Regions from separate parts of the Priestia sp. YIM B13489 genome, predicted to be linked through region 1. Evidence: riboswitches for the same ligand, from Rfam matches in the RefSeq annotation. Region 1 holds a riboswitch; each other region holds the start of a gene.
The links. Region 1 has a riboswitch for cyclic di-AMP ahead of ACFX4W_RS25895 (dicarboxylate/amino acid:cation symporter). Riboswitches for the same ligand answer to the same signal wherever they lie in the genome.
Positions count from the first base shown of each region.

Region 2: it holds a riboswitch for cyclic di-AMP, as region 1 does, so the genes downstream of both, ACFX4W_RS04030 (APC family permease) here and ACFX4W_RS25895 (dicarboxylate/amino acid:cation symporter) in region 1, are expected to answer to the same signal.
Region 3: it holds a riboswitch for cyclic di-AMP, as region 1 does, so the genes downstream of both, ACFX4W_RS14380 (glutamate/proton symporter GltT) here and ACFX4W_RS25895 (dicarboxylate/amino acid:cation symporter) in region 1, are expected to answer to the same signal.
Region 4: it holds a riboswitch for cyclic di-AMP, as region 1 does, so the genes downstream of both, ACFX4W_RS25235 (potassium channel family protein) here and ACFX4W_RS25895 (dicarboxylate/amino acid:cation symporter) in region 1, are expected to answer to the same signal.

Region 1 is NZ_JBHZOQ010000053.1:3,878,227-3,886,777, reverse strand. It holds gene ACFX4W_RS25905 (ATP-binding protein) at 1-1,001, shown strand, start outside; gene ACFX4W_RS25900 (NAD(P)/FAD-dependent oxidoreductase) at 1,219-2,688, shown strand; cyclic di-AMP (ydaO/yuaA leader) riboswitch at 3,290-3,444, shown strand; gene ACFX4W_RS25895 (dicarboxylate/amino acid:cation symporter) at 3,625-4,860, shown strand; gene ACFX4W_RS25890 (aspartate aminotransferase family protein) at 4,969-6,318, shown strand; gene ACFX4W_RS25885 (CoA transferase subunit A) at 6,319-7,020, shown strand; gene ACFX4W_RS25880 (3-oxoacid CoA-transferase subunit B) at 7,005-7,667, shown strand; gene ACFX4W_RS25875 (peptidase) at 7,681-8,551, shown strand, end outside.
Region 2 is NZ_JBHZOQ010000036.1:422,069-430,619, forward strand. It holds gene ACFX4W_RS04020 (magnesium transporter CorA family protein) at 1-1,051, shown strand, start outside; gene ACFX4W_RS04025 (cation diffusion facilitator family transporter) at 1,374-2,351, opposite strand; gene ACFX4W_RS04030 (APC family permease) at 2,461-4,287, opposite strand; cyclic di-AMP (ydaO/yuaA leader) riboswitch at 4,450-4,590, opposite strand; gene ACFX4W_RS04035 (N-acetylmuramoyl-L-alanine amidase) at 4,782-5,828, opposite strand; gene glnA (type I glutamate--ammonia ligase) at 6,558-7,892, opposite strand; gene ACFX4W_RS04045 (MerR family transcriptional regulator) at 7,976-8,383, opposite strand.
Region 3 is NZ_JBHZOQ010000053.1:1,658,853-1,665,545, forward strand. It holds gene ACFX4W_RS14360 (APC family permease) at 1-1,151, shown strand, start outside; gene ACFX4W_RS14365 (EcsC family protein) at 1,284-2,075, opposite strand; gene ACFX4W_RS14370 (DedA family protein) at 2,100-2,705, opposite strand; gene ytvI (sporulation integral membrane protein YtvI) at 2,866-3,897, opposite strand; gene ACFX4W_RS14380 (glutamate/proton symporter GltT) at 4,111-5,370, opposite strand; cyclic di-AMP (ydaO/yuaA leader) riboswitch at 5,477-5,616, opposite strand; gene ACFX4W_RS14385 (undecaprenyl-diphosphate phosphatase) at 5,890-6,693, opposite strand, start outside.
Region 4 is NZ_JBHZOQ010000053.1:3,756,466-3,765,016, reverse strand. It holds gene cuyA (D-cysteate sulfo-lyase) at 1-52, shown strand, start outside; gene ACFX4W_RS25265 (sensor histidine kinase) at 88-1,437, opposite strand; gene ACFX4W_RS25260 (response regulator transcription factor) at 1,434-2,105, opposite strand; gene ACFX4W_RS25255 (S1C family serine protease) at 2,328-3,602, shown strand; gene ACFX4W_RS25250 (peptidyl-prolyl cis-trans isomerase) at 3,599-4,501, shown strand; gene ACFX4W_RS25245 (Lrp/AsnC family transcriptional regulator) at 4,776-5,231, opposite strand; gene ACFX4W_RS25240 (carboxymuconolactone decarboxylase family protein) at 5,352-5,810, shown strand; cyclic di-AMP (ydaO/yuaA leader) riboswitch at 5,926-6,070, shown strand; gene ACFX4W_RS25235 (potassium channel family protein) at 6,195-6,854, shown strand; gene ACFX4W_RS25230 (TrkH family potassium uptake protein) at 6,858-8,177, shown strand; gene ACFX4W_RS25225 (YjcZ family sporulation protein) at 8,504-8,551, shown strand, end outside.

The DNA.
Region 1 (8,551 bases):
ATGCATTTATTGTAACAAGAGAAGGCAGAATTCAATATTTGAATCCTGCTGGTGTTAAACTTCTTGGCGGCGAGAAAAAAGAAGAGTATATCGGGCGTCCTTGGCTTCATTTTATTCACCCCGAACATTTAGAAATCGTAAAAGAACGAATGGTTCAGCTGATGAATGGAATGTCCGTGAGGCCGCGTGTTGATGTGAAACTATTGACTAAAAAAGGAGTTGTCATTATTGAATCTTCGGCAACCAAAATTAAGTTTGAAGGACAGGATGCCATTCAGTATATTATTCGCGACGTAACGGATCGAAAAAAATATGATGAAATGGCAAGCAAATCTGAAAAGCTTACAATGGTGAGCAAGTTAGCGGCAGGAGTAGCACATGAAATTCGTAATCCAATGACGGCGATTAAAGGGTTTATTCAGCTGTTAAAAGCATCGAAACAGTACAACGAAGAATACAATGATATTATGCTTGAAGAATTGAATCGCGTCGAATCCATTATTCAAGAATTTTTAACGCTGGCCAAGCCTAAAATTGAAAATTCATACCACCCCAAAAGTCTCAATCAAATCATACGTCATGTGACATTACTATTAGATACACACGCCAATTATAAAAACTGTCGTATTATTAATGAGATTAGTGATGAGATTACAATCTTTTGTGAAGAAAATGCGCTTAAACAAGTTTTTATTAATTTAATTCAAAATGCGCTTGAGTCAATGAGCAAAGGTACAGTTAAAGTCACCGTTGAGAAAAGAAATGAATACGGCATGGTCATTATCGAGGATGAAGGCTGTGGAATTGATGAGCAATCTTTAGCTCGGCTAGGTGAGCCATTTTATTCCACTAAACAAACAGGAACGGGGCTAGGGTTAATGATTAGCTACCGAATAATCGAACAGCATCAAGGGCATATTTCATTTGCGAGTAAAGTAGGAGTAGGAACAAAAGTAGAAATTGCTCTTCCGTACATTAAAGAACCAGTGAACATTTCATAGCGCTTGCTATTCGTTCACTGGTTTTTATTTGTTCGGAATAAAAGCGAATGTTTTTTAAATATTTTATTTTAATGTTCGTGTATATTGTTGACTAAAGGATTTTTTTTTGATATATTATCAAATGGCTAGAAAATAACCGAATGATAATAAAAAAAGAAAATTCGGTCAATAACTTTTATCTTTTACCCAAAGAAAAAAGATGATGGGAGAATGTACAATGAACTCAAATTATGATGTTATTGTGGTAGGGGCAGGACCCGCTGGGATTTTTACTTGCTATGAGTTAACGTTAAAATTACCGGAAGCAACTATTTTATTAATCGATAAAGGACACGATATCTATCGACGTAATTGTCCGATTCTTCAGAAAAAAATTGAAAAATGTCCGCCTGCGGTTGGCAAAAAAGAGTTTGCTGGCTGTTTGCCGGCTTGTTCTATTACAAATGGTTTTGGTGGAGCCGGCGCATATTCAGACGGGAAATTTAATATCACCAGTGAATTTGGAGGTTGGATGACGGATTATCTATCTGAATCACAGGTGGTAGATTTAATTAAATATGTGGATGAAATTAATTTAAAACACGGAGCAACCGATACGATTACGGATCCGTTAACTGATAAAGTTCGTGAAATTGAAAAACGCGGATACGCAGCAGGATTAAAGCTATTGCGTGCCCAGGTGCGTCATTTAGGAACAGAGCAAAATTTGGAAATTTTAAAAAGCATTTATGAATACTTAAAAGAAAAAATTGATATGCAGTATAAAACGGAAGTAGCCGATTTAATAACAGAAAAAGAAGACGGTCAGCATATCGTGCGCGGTATCGAATTGAAGAATGGTGAAAGAATTACGGCTGATAAAGTGGTTGTTTCACCAGGTCGAGACGGCTCGAAGTGGATGAGCGACTTACTAAAAAAACGTCGTTTGAAAATGATTAACAATCAAGTGGACATCGGCGTTCGAGTCGAAACATCCAACGTTGTTATGGAAGAAATCAACAAGCACTTGTACGAAGGGAAATTCATTTACAATACGTCTGTAGGTACAAGAGTCAGAACGTTCTGCAGCAATCCTTCAGGACATGTGGTAGTAGAGAATCATTCAGGTATTATGTTAGCAAATGGACACGCATACAAAGATCCGAAGCTTGGAAGTCAAAATACGAACTTTGCGCTGCTTGTTTCTCATAAATTTTCGGATCCATTTGATCAGCCGAACGAATATGCGCACGAAGTATCAAGATTAGCTAATATGCTGTCAAACGGGGGCTTAGTTGTTCAAAAGTATGGAGATATTTTAAAGGGCCGTCGTTCAACAGCGACTCGAATTAAAGAAGGCTTTTTAGAACCAACGTTAAAAGAAGCTGTACCTGGTGACTTGGGCTTAGTGCTTCCTTATAATACGATGAAAAGCTTAATTGAAATGACAGAAGCACTGGATCATGTAACGCCTGGGTTAGCATCTGAACATACGCTATTTTACGGTGTGGAAGCGAAATTTTACTCCGCCCGTCCGAAGTTAAACGATAAGTTTGAAACTGAAATTTCTGGTTTATACGTGGGAGGAGACGGAGCTGGTATTACGCGAGGGCTCGCGCAGGCAAGTGCGTGCGGTGTGTGGGTAGCGCGTGACATTGTTGAAAAATTAAAGAATCGCAAAGCAAGTTCTGAACCTGTTACTGTATAAAAAAAGAGGCCGTCACGGCCTCTTTTTTTTATGTGTCAAATAACGAGAGCGACTAAGTAAAAAGTAAAGAACTTGTACCGCTCCAACTCCGATAGTTTTATATGATAATTACCCGCTCTTTTTTTAAAAGTATGACAGAATCCATCCTTCTATCGTGAACAGAATTAAATACAATAAGGCGAATTGATAATGTCCATTTCTTTGCATCAATAAATTCAGTGAAATTTTAGGGAGGGTATATCAAGCAATACAAGGATAAAATCAACAGTTGAAAAGAGTTATTTTTTGATGAGTAAAATATTTATGAAAGCAATAAAGTACACGGATATTAGAATAATTATGCAAATTTATGAATGGGAGTTAATGAGAAGAAAGTTCACTTTGCAAACTATTTTTTGAATTAATTTTTTATCCATTAGATTGTAAGTCTTGTTAAATAAGTATTTGTGGTTTATTGAAATATAATGTAAAAATTTTAAAATATAACAATTATCAACTTTTTATGATAAAATCATGCATTATTTTTGAATAAAAACTTGACAGAAACATATAAAATGAATTTTAATTAAAGTAACAATTATTATCATGCAAAAATATTAAAGAAAATTATTTGCTTAATCTCTTTTGTTTTATAAGAGAACGGGGGACCCATATTTGTGCGTAATGTACTTGGGGTGAATCTTGAATGAATCAAGTAGGGTAACTCACGTACCCGAATCCGACAGCTAACTCCGTAAGCATTCAGTGAGGGAATAACAGGTCTATGACACCATGATATTCTCATGGTTTTTTGTATAGCTAAAAATATTCCTAAACTATTAATCTGAAAATTTTTAATATATTGTATATTTTGAGTGTTATCGTTCTCAATGCATGGTAAAATAAGTATAGTAGTTAGAATCATTCTAATATAATTTATTTACGGGAGGTAAATCTATGAAGCTATCGACAAAGATCATTATCGCGCTAATTGCTGGTGCTATTGTAGGAGTGTTAATTAACGCTTTTGCTCCAAGTGCTTTTGCTCCGCTGGACAAGTACTTGTTTACACCGCTTGGCCAAATTTTCTTAAGCTTAATTAAAATGCTTGTTGTACCAATTGTGTTTTTCTCTATCACGTTAGGTGTAGCAGGGTTAGGAGATCCTAAAAAACTAGGAAGAATCGGGGCCAAAACAGTTTCGTACTTCCTAGTGACAACAACCGTTGCTATTGTAATTGGTTTATTATTAGCATTTGTTATTAAACCAGGAACATTTGGATCTTTTGATACAAAAAACGCTTCTTTTGAAGCCGAAAAAGCACCGCCGGTTGGAGAAACATTCTTAAATATGATTCCAGTCAATCCAATTCAAGCGATGGCTGAAGGGAATATGCTTCAACTTATCGTTTTCTCTATCTTTATCGGTTTTGGTATAACGATGCTTGGAAGTAAAACAAAAGGGCTTTACAATTTACTTGAGCAAGGCAATGAATTGATGATGTACCTTGTGAATCTAGTGATGAAGTTTGCTCCTTACGGAACATTTGGGCTTCTTGCAACAGCGGTCGGAAGTCAAGGCTGGCAGGCAATTAAAGCGATGGGGCTGTACATGATTGTAGTCGTGCTCGCACTGTTTATCCATTCGATCGTAACATATGGGGGATCAGTCGCTCTTATGGCCAGACGTAACCCAATTGAATTCTTTAAAGGTTTTGCTCCTGCGATGACAGTTGGATTCAGTACATCAAGCAGTAATGCAACGCTTCCGATTTCAATGAATGTGGCTCAAAAAAATCTTCGTGTCCCGGAGTCCATCAGCAGTTTTGTTCAGCCGTTAGGTGCTACCATTAACATGGATGGAACGGCAATTATGCAAGGTGTAGCGACTATTTTTATTGCACAAGTATACGGCGTTGACCTGTCGCTGGGTGCTCTTGTGACGGTTGTATTGACAGCGGTGCTTGCTAGTATTGGTACAGCAGGTGTGCCTGGAGTTGGTCTCATTATGCTAGCAATGGTATTGAGTTCGGTTGGTCTGCCTGTAGCAGGTATCGGATTGATTATTGGAATTGATCGCTTGCTTGACATGCTTCGTACATCTGTAAATATTACGGGAGACGCTGCGTGTGCCGTTATTGTGGCTGAGTCAGAAGCAAAGCGTATCGATAAATCTGTAACGCAATCAGCTTAATAAGCGTAAAAGCTCTAGCTATATGCTAGGGCTTTTTTTATTGGCAAGAAACTCTTCGTTTCAGCATACAGTTTAATAAGAGTGTATGTTTGAAAGGAGAGTGCGGAAATGAATAAAACTCATGTAATAAAGCCGCTGCTCGACGACGACTACCCAGTTATTTCATATGGAAAAGGAATTTATTTGTACGACCAAGATGGAAAAAGGTACATAGATGCTTCGTCGGGGGCAGTTACAGCAAGTATTGGACACGGCGTAAAAGAAATTATTGATGCGATGACCGATCAGGCACAGAAAGTTGCGTTTGTATATCGGTCGCAGTTTACAAGTGATCCAACAGAAGCCTTAGCTAAGAAACTATGTGAATTAAGCAGCAATCATTTCCAGTGGAGCTTTTTTGTTAACAGCGGGACAGAAGCGACTGAAACGGCTATGAAAACGGCAATTCAGCATTTTCAAGAGCAAGGAAAGCCAACCAAAACAAAGGTTTTGTCACGCTGGATGAGCTATCACGGTATTACAATAGGAGCTCTGTCTATGTCAGGGCACGTTGGAAGACGAAAACGCTTCTCGTCTTTGCTTGAAGATTATCCTTCGGTTTCGCCTCCTTATTGCTATCGGTGTCCATTTCATCAAACCTATCCATCTTGTAATCTTGCTTGTGCACGCGAATTGGAAACAGTTATCAAACGAACCGGCCCTGAACATATTGCTGCTTTTATTACAGAGCCCATTGTAGGAGCAGCCGGAGCAGCGCTTACACCTCCTCCCGGTTATTATGAAGTGATAAGAGAAATTTGCGATAAATATGATGTGTTATGGATTGCGGATGAAGTCATGACTGGAGTTGGGCGTACAGGCGTGATGTTTGCGTATGAGCACTGGGGAGTTAAACCAGACATCATGACGCTTGGAAAAGGAGTGGGAGCAGGATATACACCAATAGCCGTTACGTTAGCTAGCAGCAAAACGATTGAACCTATCATGAACGGATCCAAATTAATTATGAGCGGACATACGCTAAGCGCTAATCCGCTGTCATCCGCTGTAGGGATAGCTGTTTTAACCTATATTGAAAAGCATGATCTTGTTCAAGAAGCAGCGCTGAAAGGAGACTATTTAGTAGGGGAATTGAAGAAGCTTCAACTTCTTTACCCTATCATTGGTGATATACGTGGCAAAGGCTTACTAGTTGGTCTTGAGCTTGTGCAAAATCCAAAGACGAAGGAGCCTTTTTCATCTTCGGAAAATATGACGGCACGCGTAATAAGTAAAGCCCAAAAAAATGGTCTTCTCCTTTATCCTTCACAAGCAGGAACAGACGGAGTAGAAGGAGACGGTATTATTATTGCGCCACCATTTACGATTACTCATCGTCAGCTTGATGAAGCGGTCGATCTGCTTTCGAAAACATTGCATGAAGTGCAAAATGAAAAACAGAGAAATGAGGTGAAATGAGTGACAAAGGTCGAAAACTCATTTCAAAAGATCACAACTGTGGAACAAGCGATTGAATACGTGGATCATGCGGCTACGTTGATGATAGGAGGATTTGGAGGAGTAGGCAGCCCGCCTTCTCTCATTGATGGTCTGATTGAAAGCGGAAAATCAAATTTTACATTGATATGTAATGATTCAGGCTTTCCTCATATTGGTGCGGGAAAATTGGTAAGCCAAGGAAGAATTCAAAAGCTGATTGCTTCTCATATTGGGTCGAACCCAGTGGCTGGAACGCTGATGACAGAAGAAAAGCTGGAAGTTGAGTTTTCTCCTCAAGGAACGCTTGCTGAACGGATTCGAGCGGGAGGAGTTGGACTCGGAGGAGTACTGATTGATGTAGGAATAGAAAATGACATTATTCAATTTGGAAAAGAAAAAGTGGAAGTAGACGGCAAGACATTTTTAGTGGAAAAGCCGCTCACAGCCGACGTTGCTTTTGTGTATGCAAAAAAAGCAGATCCATTCGGCAACTTGCTTTATGATAAAAGCGCTCGAAACACTAATCCGTTAATGGCAATGGCAGGTCGTATAACTATCGCTGAAGTGGATGAAATTGTTCCTCTTGGGGACATTGACCCAGAGAACGTGATGACGTCAGGTGTATTTGTGGATTATATTGTCCCTTCGAAAGGAGTGAATTGGAAATGGGTTTGGGAATAGATATTCGTCATCGTATTGCAAAACGTGCTGCGGCTGAAATTCAAAACGGCATGATTGTTAATTTAGGGATTGGCATTCCTTCTCTTATTCCTAATTATGTGCCAAGCGCTGTTCATGTGATGTTTCATGCTGAAAATGGAATTTTAGGGTTAGGATCTTCCCCTCCTTTAGGTGAAGAAGATGAGAATGTTTGCAATGCAGCAGGCTATCCAACAACTACCGTTCAAGGGGCTTCATACTGTGACAGTGCTACAGCCTTCGCGATGATTCGAAAAGGATACGTCGATATGACCATTCTTGGTGCGTTGGAAGTGAGTGAAAAAGGGGATTTAGCTAATTGGATTGTGCCAGGTAAGCGAGTTCCTGGGATGGGAGGAGCGATGGAATTAGCTCAAAAAGCGAAAAAAGTCATTGTGCTAATGAATCATACGAGCAAGACAGGAGAACCGAAGCTGGTTAAGACGTGCTCTTTACCTCTGACTGCTTCGGGCTGCGTGGGATTAGTTATTACAGATCGGGCGGTTTTTAAAGTAGAAAAAGATGCGCTTCTTCTAACAGAGTTAATGTCTCCTTATACTGTAGAGGATATTTTGAGTTCAACAGAAGCGACAGTTCGCCTGAGTGATCAATTGATTACGATACCATAAGGAGGACCCTTACATGAACATACAGCAATCTATTCATAACTGGATGACAGAGCATCGTCAAAGTGCAGTGCGTTTACTCAAGCGTTTCGTAGAAGAAGCAAGCGTACAAGGTTCTGAAAAGCATGCGCAGGCAATTGTTATTGAACGCCTTCGACAGCTGCAGTTAGATATTGATATATGGGAACCGGACGAAAAAATACTTCGCAGCCATGAAGCTTTTGCCTCCAACCGTTCTACTTTTCGAGACAGTCCGAATGTGGTAGGCGTGTTAAAAGGGAAAGGCGGAGGGAAATCAATTATTTTGAATGGGCACATTGATGTAGTGCCACCCGGAGATCTTTCACAGTGGACGGAAGACCCTTATACGGCTGTTGTAAAAGATGGAAACTTATATGGACGCGGAGCAACGGATATGAAAGGAGGAAATGTGTCGTTACTCTTAGCTATTCAAGCGTTGAAAGAGCTAGATATTTCACTAAAAGGAGATGTTATTTTTCAAAGCGTAGTAGAAGAGGAAAGCGGAGGGGCAGGAACACTTTCCTGTGTACTTAGAGGGTATAAAGCAGATGGTGCCATCATTCCAGAACCAACCAACATGAAGATCTTCCCTAAACAGCAAGGCTCCATGTGGTTTCGAGTCACTGTGCATGGAGTAGCGGCACATGGAGGGACTCGGTATGAAGGCGTGAGTGCGATTGAAAAAGCAGCTGTGGTGCTTAAACATATTGAGGGTCTTGAAAAAGAGAGAAACAGCCGAATTACCGATCCGCTCTATAATAAAATTCCCATTCCCGTGCCGATTAATATCGGAAATATACAAGGCGGAACGTGGCCTTCTTCAGTCGCTGATCAAGTAATATTAGAAGGCAGGATAGGAGTTGCTC
Region 2 (8,551 bases), on a different contig from region 1:
CATGACCATTCGCACTGAGATGAGCCATAATCATTACACCTATGATGATATTTTAGAGTTCATGAATCATTTTCGTGTATTAGAACCGAAGCTTGCTGAAGAGCATGGATCCACCATTACCTATGAACACCACCGCTATAGCAAAGTACAAGATTATATTTTTTCACAGCTCGCGCCATTTTTGAACAAACACATCAAGAAAGAAGCCACACGTAAACAGCATGTGGGGAGCCTTCCTTATTTTATCGATGAACGGATGTTTGTGTTAAGTTATGTAACGGTAAATCAAGAGCAAGAGATTAATTCCACAACTTTATTTCGTACTGGACAGCTAAATAGCTATATGCCTGACGGGAAAGCGTTTATTTCTGCACACAATCATGAGTATATTAAAACGTATAATACTAAACACGTGTATTCCAGATGGGCTCCTGAAACCTATTACGTCATAACAGACCATGTGTTTTCATGTATTTCTAAATCGACAGACTCTAAAACGGATCAGCTTTTGATGAATCATCTATTTGGCCAGCATTACTATAATTTATTTTTACATTTTTTCTATAAAATCGTGTTGCTAAAACTATCTTATGAGTATTCTCAGCTCACGTTTCATAAAAATTCAGAGGGCATTGAACGACTAATCCGCTCTATTACCGTGTTCTCAGGTAAATATTTATTTTTAGAAATTAGCTCTCGCACAGAAGGTCAAGAGTTTTCTGAGCTCTTTAAAAAAATCTTCCATATCAATTCTCTTTATCAAGAAGTCAAAGAAACTCTTGGTACTTTGTACCAAAATCAAGAGAAAATCGCAGCTAAGCGTCACAATTACTTATTATTAATTTTAACGATTTACACGGTTCTTTCCGGTATTTACGGAATGAATTTAGTTATTAGCAAACTAAAGGGAAACATCAATTGGGATAGTATGAAGCAGTTTTCTATCTTTGAATATATCGCTTTAATAGTAGCTCTATCAGGAATTCTGATCAGCATTAGTCTCGGAGTGAGTTCCCTATGGAATTTATTAAAAGATCGGTTTAAAACATAAAAGCTGTTCGCATCAGAAAACACATGATAAAAAAGAAGAGATTGAGACATAACTAAATCAAGCGAATCTATAGGGGAACAAATGGAATAAATAAGCTAGTAGGGATTGCTTGTTACACCGCTGTTGACTTCCGTGCAAGACTTCGCTTTCCGCGGGCGGTGAGCCTTGCCCTCCAATCAACCTCTAAAAGCAACTAAAAACACGAAACCTACGTTCACCATACCAATGAAAAAATCCGAACGAATTGGATTCTCCGTCAAGAACCTCGATTCATCGTTCGGATCTTCTTCAATTAAAATAATTTTGTCCTAACCTCTTCTTTTTATTCTTTTTGAAGCTGTAAATCACTTGGCGCCCAGTCCGGAATTCCATCATCTTCATCAAATTCAATAATGACATCCGTTACTCCTTTTTCCTGTAAAATACGATTTTCCAGACGATCTTTAATATCATCAGCTTCTGCCACTGTTAAAGAAGGATCAATTTCTACTTTTAATTCAACGTGAAGCTCTTCTCCTTCTTTCATCACCATTAACGTTTGAATATCACGCACTTGTACATCTTGCATGACAATCGCGCCAATTTTTATTTCCATTTCTTTATCTGCTTCACCTAGCGCTCCAGCAGCATTATCTAAAAATACTCGTCCTACTACAAAAAACATCATAAGCCCAATCAAAATAGAAGCAATTCCTTCAGCTTGGTGAAAAGGTGTAAACCGTGAAATGAAAACGGCTATTAACGCCAATACGCCTCCTCCAGTAGCTACCAGATCTTCCATAAAGACCAGCTTGGTTGCCGGCTTTGCTTTCTTTAAATGAACAAAGCTTTGCGTAAAAACATTGACCTCTGCGGTATTCATTCCGACATCGTGCAAAATTTCTTTCATCGCCTTAAATAGGACAAACATCTCAAGTAACACCGAGATGCCAAGTACTGCAATATTTAAAATAAAGCCTGAAGACTTCGTGGGATGAAGAATGTGGTGATATCCTTCTTTAATCGTTTCAAACGCCATAATCCCTACTACAAGAACCGCTCCTAATAGAACGAGATTAACCAATCGGCCGAAACCATTTGGAAATCTTTTGGTCGGGGCTTTTTTACTTAATGCCGAACCTATAAAGACAAAAAACTGATTAGCTGCATCTCCTAAGCTGTGCATCGTTTCAGCAAACATTGCTACATTCCCTGTTAAAGCGAAAGCAATTCCTTTAATGATAGAGATAATGGTATTAACTACAGCGGCCATGATGGCCGATTTATTTCCCTTTCGCAACAATTTAATTAATTCACTCATACAATCCCTCCGTTTGCGCCTTTGATGAGATTCGATTACGGTTAGTGTATGTGAATTTAAAAATTAAAAACCTCCAACATACAAGTTGGAGGTTTTTAGTCATGTTTCATTATTTTTTAAAACGGTACGGTACAGTTGTAACAATTACATTTTTACGGTAAAGCAAATGTGCTTTTAACAGCAGACTGGACTGATTGTGAAGGATATTTTGCCAGCTTTTTTTCGTAATGAATTGCGGAATAACGACCGTAATAGCCATATTATTTTCCCGGGCTTTTTCCTCAGCCATATCGATGAATCGAAACAGCGGCCGCACTAAGCTGCGGTATTGAGAATGAAACGTAACAATACGAATATCAGGCTGCCACTTCTCCCACTTCTCTTCCATTCTCTTTTCGCTTTCTCGATCAAAGGCTACATGCACTGCAATAACGGTATCGCCAATCGTTCTTGCATAATTTAATGAATTTTCTACTACCTTTGTCATTCCTGCTACAGGAACAATGACCACACTTCCTTCAAGCTTTCCAATCTTTTCTCCTTGCTTAATGCGAAGCTGCTCTCCTACCGCTTCATAATGCGTATGAATGCGATGAAAAATATAGACAATAACCGGTAAGAAAATGAGCACGGACCATACTTGTGAAAACTTCGTTGTAAACAAAATAATTAGCACAGTTAAGGTAATGAGGGCACCAATTAAGTTAATGGTTAGCTTCCCTTGCCAACCGGCCGGCTTTTCTCTAAGCCATTTGACAATCATGCCTGTTTGAGAAAGCGTAAATGGAATAAACACCCCGACTGCATAAAGAGGAATTAATTGTTCAGTCGCTCCTTTAAAAGCTACAATTAAGACAATAGAAGCAATTCCAAGGGTCACAATTCCATTTGAATAGCCTAGTCGATCGCCACGAATTTGAAACATTCTTGGCATGTATTTATCAGACGATAAGTTGACAGCCAGCAAAGGGAAAGCTGAAAAGCCCGTATTCGCCGCTAGCACTAGAATTAGAGCTGTTGTGCCTTGAATAAAATAATAAAATCCATTTCGCCCAAACACACTCGATGCAATTTGTGATACAACCGTTTCATCTGCTTTTGGAGAAATGCCAAGCCAATAAGCTAAAAACGTGATGCCAGAAAATAAAACGGCTAAAATACCGCCCATCAGCATTAATGTATGAACAGCATTTTTTGCACCTGGCTCTTTAAAGTTAGGCACTGCATTTGAAATAGCTTCTACACCTGTTAATGCTGAACAGCCTGACGAAAAAGCTTTTAATAATAAAAACAAACTAATACCTGGCACTACTGTACCGAGAGAGGGATGAAGCTCAGGTGAAACTTGACCTGTCGCTATTTTAAACAAGCCTACCGCTATTAACAAAATAAGAGCAATAACAAATAAATAAACCGGATAAGCTAATACAGAAGCGGATTCTGTTACACCACGTAAATTTAAGACGGTAATAAAAATCACCAGCAAACACGCAATTACTACATTGTAATGATGCAGCGTTGGAAAAGCCGAAGTTAAAGCATCGGTTCCTGCTGAAACGCTCACAGCAACTGTTAAAATATAATCCACCAACAGTGATCCTCCAGCTATAAGCCCAGGATTTTCTCCTAAATTGGTTTTCGAAACAATATAAGCTCCTCCGCCTTGCGGATACGCATAAATAATTTGACGATACGAAAGAATTAAAGCCGTGAGCAGAACCAATACCCCAAGCGCAATTGGAATCGAATACCAATAGGCAAGAACGCCGACTGTTGCAAGTACAATCAAAATTTGTTCTGTTCCATAAGCCACTGAAGATAAGGCATCTGATGATAAAATAGCCAGCGCTTTAAGCTTACTAAGCTTTTGATCGCCTAACTCTTTTGTTTTAAGCGGCTTTCCAATCAATAATCGTTTGAGAACTGAATAGTTCACGTAATTTCCCTCCGATGATTGCTTAGCTACTATTTACTGTTCATTGCTAAGCTCCGTTACAAGTTCACGAATAAGTGATATTACTCCTAAAAAATACCTTTTTATGTTAAAAAAGCGCACAAAAAAAACACTAAGGGTTCTCAGCGTTTTTACACAGCTTAAACCTCCTCTCCAAAACGCTTATGGGGTTAGCTGTCGGATTCGGGCTATGAGAGTAGCCCTACCTTTAAAAAAGGATTCACCCCAAGTGACAATGCACAAATTTGGGTCCCCCACTTCTGACGAATTAAGCGATAACAGGTCAATATAATTTTCGGTTAAAGGGTATGATCGATAACATGTTTCTTTCATAACTATCCTTTGTTCTTAGATAATATACTCCCGTACAAATGGTTTGTAAAGCATTATTTTACGCAAACCATAAAATAGTGCTTAAGGCGCTTTTAACAGAAAAACAAAAGGTCTTCTGCCCGCTTACAGAAGACCTTTTTGCTTTAACTTTTTGCTTTTAAAACGGCTGCTAGCTTGTTTTTCGTTTGAGGACCATAAATGCCATCCACATCATAAGGAAGATACACAAGCTGAAAACGTCTGACTGCATCTTTCGTTTGAACTCCATATATTCCGTCTACTGAACCTACTTTAAAATTCACCGCGTTTAATGCTTTTTGAAGCTGCTTCACGGCTTCTCCAGAATCACCTTGTTTTAAAATTCCATTTGGAAGTGGATATTGTTCCGAAGGTGGAGTTGGTGACGGTGTTGGAGATGGGTTTGGTGAAGTCCCTGAAGGAATAACAATTGTTTTTCCAACCTGTAGTGTTAAAGGATCAGAAAGCCCTGTATTCGCTTCTTGAAGCGCTTGTACTGTTATGTTGTACTTCTGTGCAATACTGTAAAGCGTATCTCCTTGCTTGATCGTATACGTTTTTGTACCTGGTTCAGAAGGTGATGGATTCGGAGTTGGTGTTGGATTGGGGTTTGGAACTGCACGACGAGGTAAATTTAAATATACGGCAATTCCTTTTGCATACGATTCACCCATGCTTTTTAAAAAAGCTTCGTTTTGGAGAAGTGCTGCATCGGTGCGGTTATCAATAAAGGCTATTTCAGTTAGTACTGCGGGCATATTTGTTAAGCGAAGCACCGCATAATTGGCTGATTTTCGACCGCGATTCGGATGATTATACGACAGCAGCGTTGGCTGTACTTGGCCGTGGACAATTGATTGAAACGTTTTACTGGCATTGCTAGCGCTTCTATAAACATAATCTTCATATCCTGTTCCTCCACCGGCATTTACGTGAATAGACATAAATACATCTGCTCCCCACGAATTAGCTTGAGAAGCGCGCTGAGATAACGATAAAAAAGTATCTGTGGTACGAGTGGTTTTAATCGTAAAGTCACTGTAGGTGCTATTTAAATAGCTTATTAAATATTGTTGAATTTTTAAAACTAAGTTTTTTTCATACAGTCCGTTCGCTCCAACTGCTCCTGCATCTGCCCCACCATGTCCTGCATCTAGATAGATTTTTTTCATATTACTTGTCCCTCCTTATTGTTAACATATGTATGAGGGAAAAAAGTGCTACGTATACTAGCCTACTAAGTAGAAAATTACTAAAAAAAGAACCGCTACTCAAAGGCAGCGGTTTATTCTGCGTTGTAGACAGAATATTAAATAGGGATAGCTCTCAAGGAGTGATAGCTATATGCAGAGTGTTGATTCGTTGATTAAATGATAATAATTATCATTTTCATTTGAAGTATACACTAAAAGGAAAGTTTTGTCTATTCTATTATGAGAACGGGCCTATTTAAAAAGCAGAACGCCTATAACAATGAGAATAATCCAAATTGGAATGCTTATTAATATGCCTATTACTAAACCTTTAAAAAAATTTCCTTCTTGCATTTTCATTCCATTCCTCTCCAACAGTATTTTCTAATGATACTACGACTGGCTGAAAATTCTTTGAAGTTATACTGAAGTGCAGAGTGAACACATAAACAATCTCTCTATCTGTTATACACTACTTTTACATATAGATTCAATGAGACAAAAAGCTTATCCTTTTTAATTCTTATAACCAAATTCTTTCCTGTATCTAACAAAACCATAAAAAAGCCTCCCGTAAATTGTACGACAGGCAGCTATACTTGTTTTATGAACAGCTTAGTTCGATATTTAATATGCGCAATGTTATTCATTTTGAAAAACAAAAAAAGTCCGAGAGAACGTATAAACGATCTCTCGGACTTTTAGGAATTAATATTGGCTCATGTATTGGTCACGTTCCCAAGGATGAACTTGTGTACGGAACATATCCCATTCGATTTCTTTCGCTTCAACGAAGTGCTCTGCTAAGTGTTCACCTAATGCAGAAACCATAACTTCGTTTGATTGGAAGCTATCTAAAGCTTGAGCTAATGTTGCAGGTAAATCTACGATACCTTCTTCAATACGCTCTTCTTTTGTCATTACATAGATATTACGATCGATAGGTTTTGGAGCTTCAAGGTTGTTCTTGATTCCATCTAAACCAGCTTTTAATAGAACAGCCATTGCTAAATATGGGTTAGCAGCTGGGTCTACGCTACGTACCTCAACACGAGTTCCTACGCCGCGAGAAGCTGGGATACGGATTAATGGGCTACGGTTGCGAGCAGACCATGCAACGTAACAAGGAGCCTCATATCCAGGCACTAGACGCTTATAAGAGTTTACAGTAGGATTTGTTACTGCTGTAAAGCTGTGTGCGTGCTTGATGATACCTGCGATAAATTGACGAGCAGTATCACTTAGCTCTAGATTACCGTTTTCATCATAAAATGCGTTTTGACCATCTTTAAATAATGAAACGTTACAGTGCATACCTGAACCATTCACACCAAATAATGGTTTTGGCATAAATGTAGCATGTAAGCCATGTTTACGTGCAATTGTTTTTACAACAAGTTTGAACGTTTGGATATCATCACAAGCTTTTAATGCAGCAGCATATTTGAAGTCAATCTCGTGTTGTCCAGGAGCTACCTCATGGTGAGATGCTTCAATTTCAAAGCCCATTTCTTCAAGCTCTAATACGATGTCACGACGGCAGTTTTCACCAAGGTCAGTTGGCGCTAAGTCGAAGTAGCCACCTTTATCATTTAATTCTAATGTAGGTTCGCCTTTTTCGTCTAATTTGAATAAGAAGAACTCTGGCTCAGGTCCAAGGTTAAAATCAGTAAATCCTAACTCTTCCATCTCTTTTAACACACGTTTTAAGTTATTACGTGGATCGCCATCAAACGGAGTTCTATCTGCATTGTAGATGTCACAAATAAAACGTGCTACTTTACCTTTTTCAGATGTCCAAGGGAAAATAACAAATGTATCAATATCCGGGAATAGGTACATATCTGATTCTTCAATACGTACAAACCCTTCAATAGAAGAACCGTCAAACATCATTTTGTTGTCTAACGCTTTTTCTAATTGACTTACTGGAATTTCAACGTTTTTAATTGTTCCTAAAATGTCAGTGAACTGAAGACGAATATACTTTACATTCTCTTCTTGAACTTTGCGGAAAATATCTTCTTTTGTGTACTTTGCCATCGTGTGATCCTCCCCTAAATCTCTATATAATATTTATAATCTATACCCCTCATATACGAACGGCATAAATATTGATAACTTTATTAATGAAAGAACCTGGACATATCTCCTTGATTTAAAGTTGCTCGATTAAAACGGCCTGCTTGCATAAGTTCTGCACGAAGCATTTTTCGCAATTCATCGTCCGTTAATTCTGGCTTTGCTGTTGCTGCCACAACTTTTTCTTCTTGCTTATGCCCTTTTTGCTCCTTTTGAAGATGAAACAGCTGCTTTACACCTGCTAAGTTTACACCTTGTTCAATAAGATCACGGATTTCAAGCAGCTTATCAACATCGTTAAATGAGAATAATCGTCGATTTCCCTCTGTTCTTACTGGTGCAACTAATTCATGTTCTTCATAGTAGCGAATTTGGCGAGCCGACAACTCAGTTAACTGCATCACAATTCCAATTGGGAAAAGTGGCGTATTTCTTCGAATGTTGTCACTCATTTCAGTTCCTCCTTTGGATTAACTATTTACATTGTATGCTATGTTAGTTCACCTGTCAACCGAATGTTAGTAATTCTAACATAAATTTTTCTGAACATTTCTTCTATACAAATAAATAGCACTTCGTTTATTTTTATAAGCCTATCTTTTCTTTCTTAGCGGGGAGAA
Region 3 (6,693 bases), 2.2 Mb from region 1:
TTTTATTTACAGCCATTAGTTACGGAAGGATGGTAAAAGCTTTTCCCGGAGCTGGTTCCTCTTATACATACGCACAGCAAGTAATGAATCCAAGCATTGGTTTTTTGGTAGGATGGACGGCTCTTCTTGATTATCTATTTCTGCCAATGATTAATGCGCTTTTGACAAATATTTACCTAAGCTCTCTGTTTCCAGGTGTTCCAAAGGCCGTATGGATTATCAGCTTTGTTGTCATCATGACCATAATAAATATTTTCAGCGTTCATTTAACCGTTTCTTTTGGTACGCTATTAGTTGCTTTTCAAATTTTAGTCGCTATTATCTTTATTATTTTAAGTGCTACAACTCAAGGCCAAGAGCTATCATTTAAACCGTTTATAAGTGAATCGGCCTCTATATCTCTGTTATTAAACGGAGCAGCTATTTTATGCTTTTCTTTTTTAGGATTTGATGCTGTAACCACTATGGCCGAAGAAACACTTAAGCCTGAGAAAACCATTCCTAAAGGGATTCTTATTATTGCGTGTACGGGAGGCGCCTTATTTATCACGGTTTCTTACTCTGCGCAGCTTCTTTTCCCTTCAGCCTCTTTGTTTCATGATTTAGAAGGTGCATCAGCGGAGATCGCTTATAAAATTGGCGGCCAGCTTTTTCAATCTATTTTTGTAGCAGCGGCCTTGACTTCAACTATTGCTTCTGGACTTGTCTCACATATGAGTGCATCAAGACTTCTCTATGCAATTGGGAAAGATGGTTATCTGCCTCGGGGAATTTTTGGCTATATTCACCCTAAAACAAAGACGCCTGTTTGGAACGTAGTGATTATTGGTGGCCTCTCTTTAATTTCACTAGGTCTGTCTCTTGAAAAAGCTACCTCTTTAATTAATTTTGGTGCTTTAATTGCGTTCAGTTCAGTGAACATAGCGGTTTTTATCCATTATTTTATTCAACAAAACAAACGATCTCTCAGTGGATATATTTCATATGTACTTATGCCTTTACTCGGCAGCTTATTTTTATTTTTTATGTGGCTTAACTTAGAAAAAACATCCTTATTTATCGGTATTGTATGGAGTATAATCGGAATTATTTATTTACTGATTGCCAGACGAAAAAATACTATTACCATTCCTACTTTTCATTTTGATTAAGGAAATAGACTTAACACATGAAAGCTACATTTACTATACCAATGGAAAAATCCGAACGTATTTGATTCTCAACCAAGAATCAAACTCGTTCGGATTTTTCTTCAACTAAAATACTTTCGTACCAGTCTCTTTTTATTTTTGCGATTGTGAGACTTTTTCCAAAATACGTCTTTTACGATAAAGCATCATTCCAACTTCCCCTATATCGCTAATTGCTTGTTTGTTAATATACGCTCCAAATACTATTCCTGCTATAGGAATCATTTGGAACAGCTTTTTCCAGCCCAAGTTGTCCCTGTAGGTTAGAAACACTTCTCTCCACCCTTGCAGCTGCTGCAAGCTCTGCGTTCGATTTCCGCTTGCTAATTCTTCTAAAATCGCACGTTTCCCTACAATGTCAGAAGACGAAAACTGCATGCATTTGACCATGAAAATTCGTTCCTCTTGCTCAGTGGGGTCGTAACCATAAGAAACAGCCACTTCTTGCAGTGTCTTAAGTGTAAGCCCTAATACAAAAGGAACATCAATAGCTAGTGTGAAAATCCCGCCTATACCGGTTGTAGCTCCTTGAAGCTGTGCATTCTTTTTTCGGACTTCAATAAAATGCTCTGCCAATTCATCCATTTCTTGCAGAGATAAATGCTGAATATCCTCTATCGAAAGCTGTTTCTTTTCTTGTAATTGTGCTGATGCTTTTTCTAGCGTGGCAGACGTATTAGCTAAATACTGGCCTCCATTATCAACATACTTAGCAATTTCATCTAATAATTTTTCTATTTTTTGATGAATGAACTTTGGCGTTACTTTATCTAAAGCTGAAAAAGGCAAACGAGCCAGCCGCTCCCAGAAAAAAAGTCCTTTTTGGTCTTTCTCCCACTTTTCAATTTTTCGTAACTCTACTCTTAACTGCTCATACTCTGACATATCCTCACTCTTTTCCTCGATTTATCAGCTCTGCCCTACTTGTTTATTCCGCACATATTTAATGATAAAAAACAGTGCAATTAAAACAACAATTCCGATTCCAATAGGCTGCATATATTGAGACACAATCGGCCCCACCTCTTTCCACTTAGGTCCTAACTTATATCCTAAATATACGTAAATAGCCGTTACTGGAAGCATCGCCACAAATGTATAAATAGAAAACAGCCATACATTCATTTTTGCCATCCCGCACGGAAAAGAGATAGCCGTGCGCACTCCTGGAATAAAGCGTCCAAAAAAAGCAACCCCGCTGCCGTACTTATTAAAAAAGCGATCGGCGGCGTCAATTTCTTTTTCTTTCACCAAAAAGTATTTTCCATATTTTAAAACCAGCGGTCGTCCACCGTAACGTCCCAGTGCATAAAGAGTCAACGGTCCACAAACACCGCCTACTGTACCTGCAAGAATAGCCAGATACAAGTTCATATCACCTTGGTACACCCAATACCCTACTAAAGGTAAAACAAGCTCTGCCGGGACAAACTCAAACGTTAATGCTAGAATTACGCCAAAAGAAGAGAGCTGTTTTAGCGCTTCAATTAAAGAAAGTAAAACCGACTCTAACAAAAATTCTCCTCCTCATGTCATTAAATCTAAGACTGCAAAACTATAATTTAGCCGATTGATAGATAAAAACCAACGCGGCATAGTTTTTTCCTTTCCCTCTTTACGTATTACGTACTACAAAAGTTTCAATAAAAAAAAGCGCTAGTTTTATCCAGCGCTTTTATAGTTTAAAGTTAATTTGAATAATACCTACTTTACGAAGAGCATCGTATAAAATAACTAAAGCCGGTCCTAAAAATAATCCGACAAAGCCTAAAAGTTTAAATCCAATGTACAAACTAACTAATGCAGCCAAAGGTGAAATACCCATATTTGTAGAAAATACTTTTGGTTCTACTACACGTCTTACTACCGTAATGACTCCAAATAGAATAAATAAGCCGATTGCTAATGAGTCATGCCCTTGCGTAAGAGCAAAAATCCCCCATGGAACGAGCACCGAGCCTGTCCCAAGGATTGGTAAGATATCGACAATTACAATTAATAAGCTAAGCAGCGCGGTATACGGAACATCTAATAGCCAAAGCCCTACATAAGCCATTACAAACGTCATGACACTTAAGATAATTTGTGCCTTAATAAAACCAACCCCCGCTTGGATAAGCTGAGTGATGACAACTTGTAGCTTATATTTCGTTTCTTCTGTTAAAAATGACTTAATTTTATTTTTAATAGCAGGCAGCTCAAGGCTGATAAATACAAGCGCTACTAAATAAATAAGAAACTCTAATAGAAACCCAGGAACAGTAGCAGCAAAGCTAATGATGATTTCCACGGTACTTTTTAATAGAGAATCTAATGAATTTACGGTTTTTTCAAGCGTGCGCTCGATAGAAGAAATCACTTCTGTAGGAAGAGCGTTTGAATAGTATTTCCACTTAATAATAGTTGGATAAATCGCGGTTTCATAGATTTCTTTTACAAAGGAAGGCGCTATTTTTGAAAGAGCAACCACTTGCGTAACGATTGTCCGAACAATAAAAAATCCAATAAGTATGAGCGAAACAACATATAAAATGAAGGTCATAAGCACTGCATAGACTCTCTTCATTTTAAAAGATTGATGCAATTTTTGAACAATACCCTCAAGCGCTAATGCTGTTAATAAAGCAAACACAATCGGTAAACTGTAAGGGATTAACAAACATACGATTACTATCGAGGCGATGACCCATATTCGCTTTTTCCACATACTCTACTATCCCCCAACTAGCTAAGCTATCTCTATATTTATTGATAAAGAAAGGAACCAGTGACTGCTTTTATGTAAGAATAAAATTTGAATATATTTATACCTGATGTTACATATTATAGGGTCAATTTCCATAATAATAAAGGAATTATTATGAAAAAAGCTACTTATTCTAATTTTTTGAATAGAATAAGTAGCTTTTTAATTTATAAATTAGCCGGCTCTCATGACCTCTGTACCTTTTTTAGGGTCAAATTTGCCTTCAGATTTAGACATCACAATTGCTGCTAGTGTGTTTCCTACTAAGTTAACAACCGTACGTGCCATATCCATGATTCTGTCTACTCCAGCAATGAAGGCTAATCCTTCTGCCGGAACCCCGATTGTTCCAAGAGTAGCCAGTAATACAACAAATGATGTTCCTGGCACGGCAGCCATTCCTTTAGATGTAACCATCAATACCAGAATGAGCGTCAGCTGTTGAACGATCGTTAAATCAATACCGTACACCTGCGCTAAGAATAACGCTGCAATCGCTTGATAAAGAACGGAACCATCTAGGTTAAATGTATAACCAATTGGTACAACGAACGATACGATAGCTTTTGGACAGCCCATCTTTTCAAGTTTTTCCATAATTCGCGGAAGAACTGTCTCAGAACTAGATGTACTGTATGCTAACAACAGTTCATCTTTCATATAGCGGAATAAGTGGAAAATGTTAATTCCTGCCCATTTCGCGATTCCTCCTAATACAACAAGTAGGAAGAAAATTAACGCTAAGTAAACTAAGATAACAAGCTTTCCTAATGAAAGGAGTGACTCTAAGCCGAATTTTGAAACTGTTACACCAATTAAAGCAAATACACCAATTGGCGCCACTTTCATTACAAGGTTTACCACGTGAAACATTGCGTGAGAAACGCCGTCGAAGAATTGTACAACTGGCTTTCCTCTTTCCCCAATTGCCGCTACTCCTAGTGCAAATAACACTGTAAAGAAGATAATTGCTAGCATATCTCCTTCAACAATTGACTGGAAAAAGTTTGTTGGAACAATGTGTAAGAAAGTTTCAGCCACTGACTTTCCTTCTTGCTGTTTGGATGTTTCAACATATTGTGAAATATCACTCTTCTGTGCTGAATGAATGTCTACACCTTGCCCAGGATGAAAAATATTAGCAACCAATACACCGATTATAATTGCAAAAGTCGTAATAATTTCAAAATAGAGAATGGTTTTAACGCCGAGCTTTCCAACCTGTTTGCCGCTCCCTGCTCCTGCAACTCCAACGACTAAGCTTGAGATAACAATTGGAATAACAATCATCTTAATTAACCTTAAAAATAGGTCTCCTAGCGGCTGTAGGTATGTTACTACACGCGGATCGTTAAACCAAATTACCCCTACAAGAACACCGAGGATTAATCCGGTAAAAATCTGCGTAGCCAAACCAAAACGAATTTTTTTCATAGATGTACCTCCCCAAAGATGTATGACATTTGTATATACTTTTCTGAAAAAACAAAAAAAGACTATTCTTAAGAAAGAACAGCCTTTTACTTACGCTATTTTGGGCTCTTTCTCTCAATAAAGCAAACGGGGTTAACTGTCGGATTCGGAATTGAGAGTTTCCTACCTTTTGTAAGGATTCACCCCAAGGCAGCTTTACTGCCGATAATGATTCCCCCGCTCTATACGATTAAGCTTATTATTCAGTTTTTATAAAATTAAAACGATCTATACGTTGTCATACGTTTTTTACAGTCAATAAAACTAAACAGAAGTCTTACTTTTACTTAACTTTATACTGCACAAATATTAATTTACTATTTTTCGACACGTTTTGTCAATACCCATGTTTATAAAACGCTTTCAAAAGGCGATAATATATATTTATACAAAAAAGCTATTGCAATGTTGCAATAGCTTTTTCTTGCTCTTTGAGTCTCTATTAGAAGTTTAAGGGACTAAAGAACACGCATGTTTATTTTATAAAAATACAAAATATAGAATAGCTGCTAACACAATTCGATATAGTGCAAATGGTACTAATTTGATACGATTAATTAATTTCAGGAAAAAGCGAATAGACACCAGCGCAAAAATAAAGGCGCTGATAAAACCAGCAATAAAAAACGGTAGTGCATCTGATGTGAAATACTGCCAGTTTTTAACCAATGAAAGTCCACTTGCTCCTGCCATGATTGGCACTGCCATAATAAATGTAAAATCTGCCGCTGCCTTATGGCTCATTCCAAGAAGAACCCCTCCTGAAATCGTTGAGCCTGAACGAGAAAAACCTGGCCAAAGAGCAATACATTGAAACAGTCCTATACCCAGTGCTTGTCCATAAGACATTTGGTCCACCGTCTCTACACGCGGACGTTTAGGTCCAAACAAATCTGCTAGAATCATTAATACAGCTCCGACTACTAAGCCAATTAGCACCGTATTTAAAGAAAACAAATGTTCATCAATATAATCATCAAACAAAAGTCCTAACACTCCTGCGGGTAACAGACCAACAATTACTTGCATTAAATTCAAGCGATTTGTCGGTCCAATTGGAGCGGCTGGCTTTTTTCCCAATCCTAATAAATTAATGAAACGATCTTTAAAAATAACTACTACTGCTAAGATCGACCCTAGCTGAATAACAATTTTAAATGTATTAGCTACGGGAGATGAAAATAATTCTTTTGAATTTAACCACAGGTCATCCACAATAATCATATGCCCAGTTGACGAAACAGGAGCAAACTCTGTTAAACCTTCTACAATCCCTAAAATGAT
Region 4 (8,551 bases), 120 kb from region 1:
CCACTCAGGCGGTTCACCGGCTCTTTATGCCTATACATCAATTTTTTCATAAAAAAGCAAGGGATTCGAATCCCTTGCTTTTTTAGTTTATATAGGAATAGTAAGTGAAAACGTTACTCCGGTGTTCGTGTTTTCAGCCGTAATTGCTCCGTCGTGCATCGTAACAATACGCTTTACGATACTTAAGCCGATACCGAATTCACCGTTTGCTCCTTTTTTAAACGGTTCAAACAAGTGTTGAAGCACGCTTTGATCAATCGGCGGACCATCGTTGCTGATTGTACATTGAACGTTCGTTTGGTGTTTAGCAAGTGAAAGTGAAACCTTCGTCTCGGCATAGCGCAGCTGATTGTCGAGTACATTTTCAAGAACTTTTGTCCACAGTTCTTTATCTCCTTTAATCGTTGCGTTTGCGTCGTCAAATTCCCACTGTATTTCAGGGCGCCTCCACCGCAAGCGATCCACTACTTCATGAAGAAGTGCAGTAAAATCAAAGTCATCTTGTGCAAGCTGATGAGTGGACATATAGTCAAGTTTGGTTAAGTAAAGCAAATCGCGGATTTTTTTCTCAAGATTTTTGGATTCATCTTCAATAACTTTTACCGTTTGAGATAAATCACCTTTTGGATAAATGCCGTCTTGAATCGACTGAGCGTAGCTTTGAATCACCATAACCGGTGTTTTTAAATCGTGTGAAATATTTTGAAGCAGCGTTTGCTGTGCTTCATCTTTAGATACGAGCCTTTTGCGCATTTGCTCGATGGAGGCGCCTAGCTTGCCAATTTCATCGGAACGGTTGACTGTAACGGGCTCATGCCAATTTTGTTCGGCAATTTTTTTCACATCTTTTTCAAGTGATACAAGCGGCTTGCTTAAATATCTTGATAGCCAAATAGATGGAAGCCAGCTGAATAGAAATACAATTGAAATTACAAGAAGCAGCTGTTTAAACAGAGTAGAAGTGAGCGCGTTGCGATACGTATCCCACGAAAATGAAAGCAAAAAAGCAGGCTGTCCGTTTACGCTTACTTTTCGAATTACATAAAAAAGCGTCCGGTTGCCAAGATCTTTTTCATAGCGAGCGACGATTTTTCGCTGACTGATTGCATCTTCCTGTGCTTTTCTCAAAAAGTCTTGAGGCAACACCCGTGATGAAAAATACGAGATATCCGCATGTTCAGGTAATAAAATATGATCCACGGTTCGATTTCCAAGTGTTGGTTCACTGTCTTCGTTGCTAAAGTAGTATTCACCTGAGCGGCTTGGCAGTCCGTATTCTTTTAAAATATGCTGTTCATTTTCAATAGTGGTATAAATTTCATTCGTGAAGAACTGCCTGAGCGTCGTTGGGAATAAAATAGCGAGCAAAATTGAAATAAGCAGTAAAATACCGGAGATGACGAGCCAAATTTGAAATGCAAGCGACTTGTTTTTCATGCTTTCATCATCCGGTATCCATATCCATAAATCGTTTCAATTCGTGCTTGCGGCATTTTTTTACGCACGCGTCTTACTAAATCATCCACCACTCGGTCTGTGCCAAAATAATCTTCTCCCCAAATGAGATTCAGCAGCTGCTCCCGTGAAAAAGCCTGTCCAAGGTCTTTTGAGATAGTGACAAGAAAATCAAATTCTTTAGACGTTAAATCAATCGGCTTTCCATCTTCACTGACTGTACGGGTATGTAAATCGATTTCATAAGGAGTCAGCGTAATGGTATCGGTTTTCTTTTGATTGGAACCATATACGCGGTCTAGCAGTTTGTTTGCTCGAATAACTAGTTCACGAGGCAAAAAAGGCTTTGATAAATAGTCGTCGCTGCCCATCTCAAGCCCAAGAACCCGGTCAATATCGGCATCGCGGGCTGAAATGAAAATAACAGGCACTTGGGGCGTTTGCTGCTTGATTTCGCGAATGAGCTGATACCCGTCAATGTCAGGCAGCATAATATCTAAAATCCACAGATGCGGAGGAGTTGCAATCATTTCTTTGGCGTCCGTGCCGTTAAAAAATGAGCGAACGTCCCAGCCTTCTTTTTGAAGGTAAAGGGTTAAAACTTCGTTTAAATTTTGTTCATCCTCTACTAAATATAGTGTAAAGCTCAAATTTGACACCTTCCTCTGAATATATGAAAATTAAGGTAAATAAAGCATATTACGCCATATGTGCGCGTTTCTTTAAAGGTCTATGTACCCGCTATTATACTACGTGTTTGCTGTTATAAAGAAATTTTTCACAATTTCACACATTGTTTTGATACTTATCCCAAACTTTTATTTTATAGTATAGATAACATAAAATTTGCTACGTTAAAAGGAGTGTTTTTCATGGATCCACGTGATTATGAAAGAGAGCAAGAACGAAAAGAAGAATATGAAAACCGCCAGCAGCGATACGATCAGTATCAGCCTGCGTCATCATCACAGCCTCCAAGAAGACGCTTATTTCCAGTGATTGCATCTTCTATCGCCGGAGCAGTACTTGGAGGAGGAATTGTGCTATACGGTGCTCCGCAGCTGGGGTTAATGGATTCAGCTGATACGCAAACAGCGAATCAAACAACGCAGACTCAAACGGCAACAACAACGAGCACAACGCCTCGAACAGTAAGCACAACCGTGAATCAGTCAGATCTTGTTTCAGTTGTAAATAAAGTATCAGCTGCTGTTGTAGGCGTGAACAATATTCAACAGCAAACAAATCCATTTTCTGGAGATACCCAAACCCAAGAAGCAGGAACGGGTTCCGGTGTTATTTTCAAAAAAGAAAATGGAAAAGCATACGTTGTGACCAATAACCACGTTATTGACGGCGCAAGCGAAGTAGAAGTGTCACTTTCAAACGGACAAAAAGAAAAAGCTAAGATTGTCGGAGCTGATGCGCTAACGGATTTAGCGGTGCTTGAGATGTCTGACAAAAATGTTGAACAAGTGGCGAAGTTCGGGAAATCATCGGATTTAGTAGCGGGTGAAACGGTGCTTGCAATCGGAAATCCTCTTGGTGAACAGTTTTCTCGTACGGTCACACAAGGTATCGTGAGCGCAGCAAAACGCTCTGTCCCTATTTCAGAAAATTGGAACGTAGATGCAATTCAAACGGATGCGGCGATTAATCCAGGAAACAGCGGCGGTGCACTTATCAATTCTTCCGGTGAAGTAGTCGGCATCAACAGTATGAAAATTTCAGAAGACAATGTAGAAGGCATCGGCTTTGCTCTTCCAAGTGATGAAGTGCAGCCGACGATTGAACAGCTGATGAAAAATGGGAAAATAACGCGTCCATATATGGGGGTAGGTCTTCAAGATGTAGGTCAGCTTTCAGCTGCAACAAAACAAAACCAGCTAGGCCTAACAAGCGATACGTCTGAAGGAGTTGTCGTAACGACGGTTGAACCATTCTCTTCTGCTTCTGATGCAGGTTTACAATCAAAAGACGTGATTGTTGCCATCGATGGAAACGAAGTCAAAACATCCAGTGATTTACGTCAATATCTATACACAAAACGTAAAGTAGGAGACACGGTAAAATTAGACGTGTATCGAAATGGAAAAAAACAAACTATTTCTCTGAAGCTTTCAGAACAGCAGGATAACAATGGATGAGTTCAACACCGTTAAAGCTGCTGCTAGCAGTATTAACAGCGTTCGGATTTTTAACCGGCTGCGGAGGGAAGCATTCAAACACGATGTTTCCTTCTGTAGAAATTAGTCAGCTATCTTCTATCAAAGAACTGGCAGCGTATGAGGGAGGCAAGGTGACAGGAGCTGAATTCAACCGTTTTTTAGCCGTTGAAGGGTTCTTAAATCCAGATGCTCCTCTAAATGATACAAGCTACCGCAAAGAGTTATTGCGGCAGCTTGTTATGCAAAAAATCTTAATTTCCCATCTAAAGACAAGCGATAAAGTACAAAAACAAGTTGAGGATATGTGGAAGCAAATTAAACGCTCATATGACGAGGATACAAGAAAACAAGGTTATGAAGTGTTAAATATTCGTTCCAGTGATGTAACCAACCAGCTAACGAATCAGTTTAAATTAGAAGAATATTTCCGCAAACAAATTACGTCTGATGAACTAACTGCTTACTATAAACGTATTGAAAACGATCTAACGCGCGTATCTTTTACGCAGCTGGCTTTTTCCACTTTACATGATGCCGCTGCCGCTGCGGCTGAACTGCAAAAGGGAACATCGCTTCAGGACGTTCAAAAAAAATATGCTGAATTCCAGACAGTGAGCAAAATAGAGAATGCTGATAATCTAAAGCTTTCAAGTCTATCTCCTTCTTTTATAGATGTTTTAAAAAAACAGCACATCGGAGAGAGTAGTGAGCCCATTAAAATGGGTAAAGTTTATTATATTCTTATTTTAAAACAAAAAGATAAAAAAACGGAATCAGAAGTCAAAGAAGAAATGATGAAAGAACTTGTTTTGAATCATATCAACCGGTATATCCAGGATCAACTGCCAAGGTTTCACGTGACGTTCAGCCTTAGGTAGTTTCCTTTTATATAGATTGATTGTTTTCAAAAAACAAGCAGGTAAAAGAGCTTTCTATTAATAGAGAGCTCTTTTACATTTTTAAGTAGACAGAAATGTCGGCACCTGATAAAATGAAGTTGTAAAACTTTCATTATTCGGAAAATTTATACCCTCCAGCTTTGGAGGGTTATTTTTTATGCTGTTGGACGAATAAAAGAGGCTGGGACAAAAGTAGTGTAATGGAAAGAAGATCCGAACGATGATTCGTTCGGATTTTTTCGTTACGTTTCAATCACTTTTCATCTTTTAAATGACTCAATAATGCAGGAGCCATCTCTACGTGAGAAAGGGCGATGTGTGAAATCGTTTTGGCATAAGGTGTAATTTCGTTAATAAATTGTTCGAGTATGTGCAGGTGAGGAAGCTGAAGCTTTGTAATAAAGCAGGCTTGCCCGGCGATGCGTTCACAGAATAAAGCGTAGGGATACTGAGAAATAAATCGTTTAAAACGCTCGTGCTCTCCGTTTTTCATCGTTACTTCAATAAAACACGACACGGGCAAATGCAGCTTTTCATAATCAATATCAATCGTATACCCTTTTATAACGCCAAAGCTCTCTAGCTGTCGTACTCGCTCTGCCACCGAAGGAGGAGACAAGTTAATTTGTTTTCCTAGCTCTCGTAAGGAAAGGCGGCTGTTTTGCTGCAGCGCCTGCAAAATCGATAAATCAATTTCATCAATTTTCAATTGAAAACCTTCTTTCTCATTAACGTTTCATTTGATTAGTAATAGTAGATAAGATGTTTTATATGTAATCTGAAATTTCCATTTTTCTTACTATAATAATTAAAAAGGAGTGAGTAAAAAATGGCAAGAGTTTTGTTAGCAAACGAAGAGGGAACAAATTTTGAAAAAGCATTGAATTTAATTCCGCATGTAAAAAGATTGTATGATGAGCTTTACGACACGCTTTGGAACAGCGATATAGTAGAAAAAGAGACTAAGGAAAAAATAAGGCTTTATCTAGCAGGTGTTAACGGCTGTGAGACGTGTATGAGCATGTCATATGTAGGCGATGAGACGCTTAATCAAAAAGTGTTAAGAGAAAAAGAGCTGGAAGAAAAAGATCGCCTGCTGTTTCGATTTATTGATGTATACCGGGTGCGTCCAAGGGAGTTGACGGATGCTGATATGAATCAATTAAAGAAATTTTACAGTGATACGCAGCTGTTAGAGCTTTTAGCTGTTATTAATTTATTTGATCAATTTCACAAAATGATTGTCAGTTTAGATTTATACGATTTTTGCAGCTTGCAGGGCAAGTGAGGTCTTCCCTAAAAATATCTTGACAGACAAAATCCACAGGAGTAAGATAGCTTTCGTGAAGTGAAATGTATCATGAATCGAATCGATTATTCTAAAAAATAGATCATAGACATTTGAATAAAAATCGCTTAATCCATTACGGAGCGGAGGACCCATTATTTACGCACATATTGTGCTCCGGGGTGAATCCTTAAACAGGTAGGGTTACTCTTAAAACCCGAACCCGACAGCTAACTTCGCAAGCGTTTTGAGGGGGAAGAGTGTGAAAAAACACAGGAGCCTTCCTGTGTTTTTTTGCGCTTTTTTTAAGAAAAAGATGTAATTTTTTAGAAAAAGTATAAGCTAAGAGAACACACAGCAGTTGAAGAAAGGAATAAATACATTATGAAAAAACAGTTTGCTGTATTGGGATTAGGTCGTTTTGGAGGCAGTTTGGTTGAAGAGTTTGCTAATCTGGATGTGGATGTGCTCGCTATTGACCGCAATCAGGAGGTAGTAAATAAATTTAGCAACTCAGCTACATATGTTGTGCAGGCGAATGCAATTGATGAAGCTAGCTTAAAGGGGCTAGGTATTCGCAATGTTGATCATGCTCTTATTTCGTTTGGGGATGATATCGAAGCGAGCGTGCTCGCAACGATGCTTTTAAAAGATATGGGCGTTAAGCAAGTATGGGTAAAAGCAGTGAATATGTATCATCAAAAGGTGCTGGAGAAAATAGGAGCGGACAAAGTCATTCATCCTGAGCGCGATATTGCTAAGCGTATTGCTCATCACGTGGTGTCAGAAAAGATCATTGATTACATTGAACTGTCAAAGGATTATAGTATTGTCGAAATTGTGGCCTCTAAGAAACTTCATAATAAAACGCTGTTTGATTTGAACATTCGTGCCAAGTACGGCTGCAACATTATCGGCTTTCAGCGAAAAGACGGGGAAATGGTGATTTCGCCTACCGCGCATGAAATAATTGAACAAGGAGATATGCTGATTGTTATCGGACATAATCGCGATTTGAACCGTTTTGAAGAAGAAGGAGTTTAACTTATGAAAAAACAAATCATTAAACTCACCCCTCCGCAGCTGCTTGTCTCCATTTTTGGCGGAGGAATTATTATAGGTGCTCTTCTATTGATGATGCCTGTTTCTACTACTGAGCCCATCCGGTGGGTAGACGCCCTTTTTACGTCTACTTCCGCGATGACAGTAACCGGCTTAGCCGTCGTAGATACAGGTACGCGTTTTACCGTCATTGGTCAAACGATTATTATGCTGTTAATTCAAATAGGCGGTCTTGGCATTATGTCATTTGCCGTGTTGATTTTTATGATGCTAGGTAAAAAAATTGGATTTAAAGAGCGTATGCTCGTTCAGCAGGCATTAAATCAAACGAGCATCGGCGGAGTTGTCCTGCTAGTTAAAAGACTGTTTATCTTTTCATTTTTAATTGAGTTTGTTGCACTTATCTTTCTAGCGATACGCTGGGTTCCGGAGTTCGGATGGTCTAAGGGGCTGTTCTTTAGCTTGTTTCATTCGATTTCGGCTTTTAATAACGCAGGGTTCGGACTATTATCTGACAGCCTGGTTCAGTATGTAGGAGATCCCATTATTAACATAACGATTTCTTTTTTGTTCATTATCGGTGGATTAGGGTTTACCGTCCTTGCAGATATGTGGGTAAAAAAATCCTATAAAAAGCTAACGCTGCATTCGAAAATTATGATCATCAGCACGTTTGCGATTAACGTGGTTGCCATGCTTTTTATTTTTTTCTTGGAGTACAGCAATCCACATACGCTCGGAAGTTTGTCATTAGGAGACAAAGTGTGGGCATCTTATTTTCAAGCTGTAACGACACGTACAGCAGGTTTTAATAGTATCGATATAGGAAGTTTGCATGATTCCACTATATTTTTAATGGTTATGTTAATGTTTATTGGTGCAGGAAGTGCTTCAACAGGAGGCGGTATCAAACTCACGACGTTTGTGGTGATTATTTTTTCTGTATGGGCATTTTTACGAAGCCGGGAAGATATTGTGCTATTAAAGAGACGACTTCTTCCTCTTCACGTGTTTAAGGCACTAGCCATCACGATGATTTCAATTATGTTTGTATTTGGGGCCATTTTCCTGTTAAATATTTCGGAAAACCTGCCGTTTGTAAAAATTATGTTTGAAGTTGTTTCTGCATTTGGAACAGTAGGTTTATCGATGGGAGCAACTTCTGAACTTTCGTACTTTGGACGCGTGATTATTATCTTTATCATGTTTTTAGGAAAAGTGGGGCCATTAACGCTTGCGTTTTCATTATCTAAGCAAAAGCGTGAAGCCGTTCGTTATCCAAATGAAGATATAATGCTGGGGTAGAAAAATCGCCTTCGATGAGGCGATTTTTTTATATTATTTATACGTTCAAGACATATAAGAGGTTACGCACAAAACAGTTGCGATGAATAAAAAGAAGGCAAAGACAAGAACAATGGGCAATTTAGAATGTCGGCGCATTAAAGGCCCCCCTTTTTTATAGTAAAAAAATCTCTTACTATATATAACGAAAGAAACAAAAATATGATTCACTTTTTTGACGAAATTTGAAGGTTTTTCTCGTTAAAAAAATCCGCACCCCTGTCCTAAACATTTTGCCAAGCTGTTGCATACACTAAAAGCAGATAACAGGAAGTGAGGGATGGTACGTGGGAAAACAAAATTTTGCGTTAATCGTTGTGTTATTTGTTTTACTT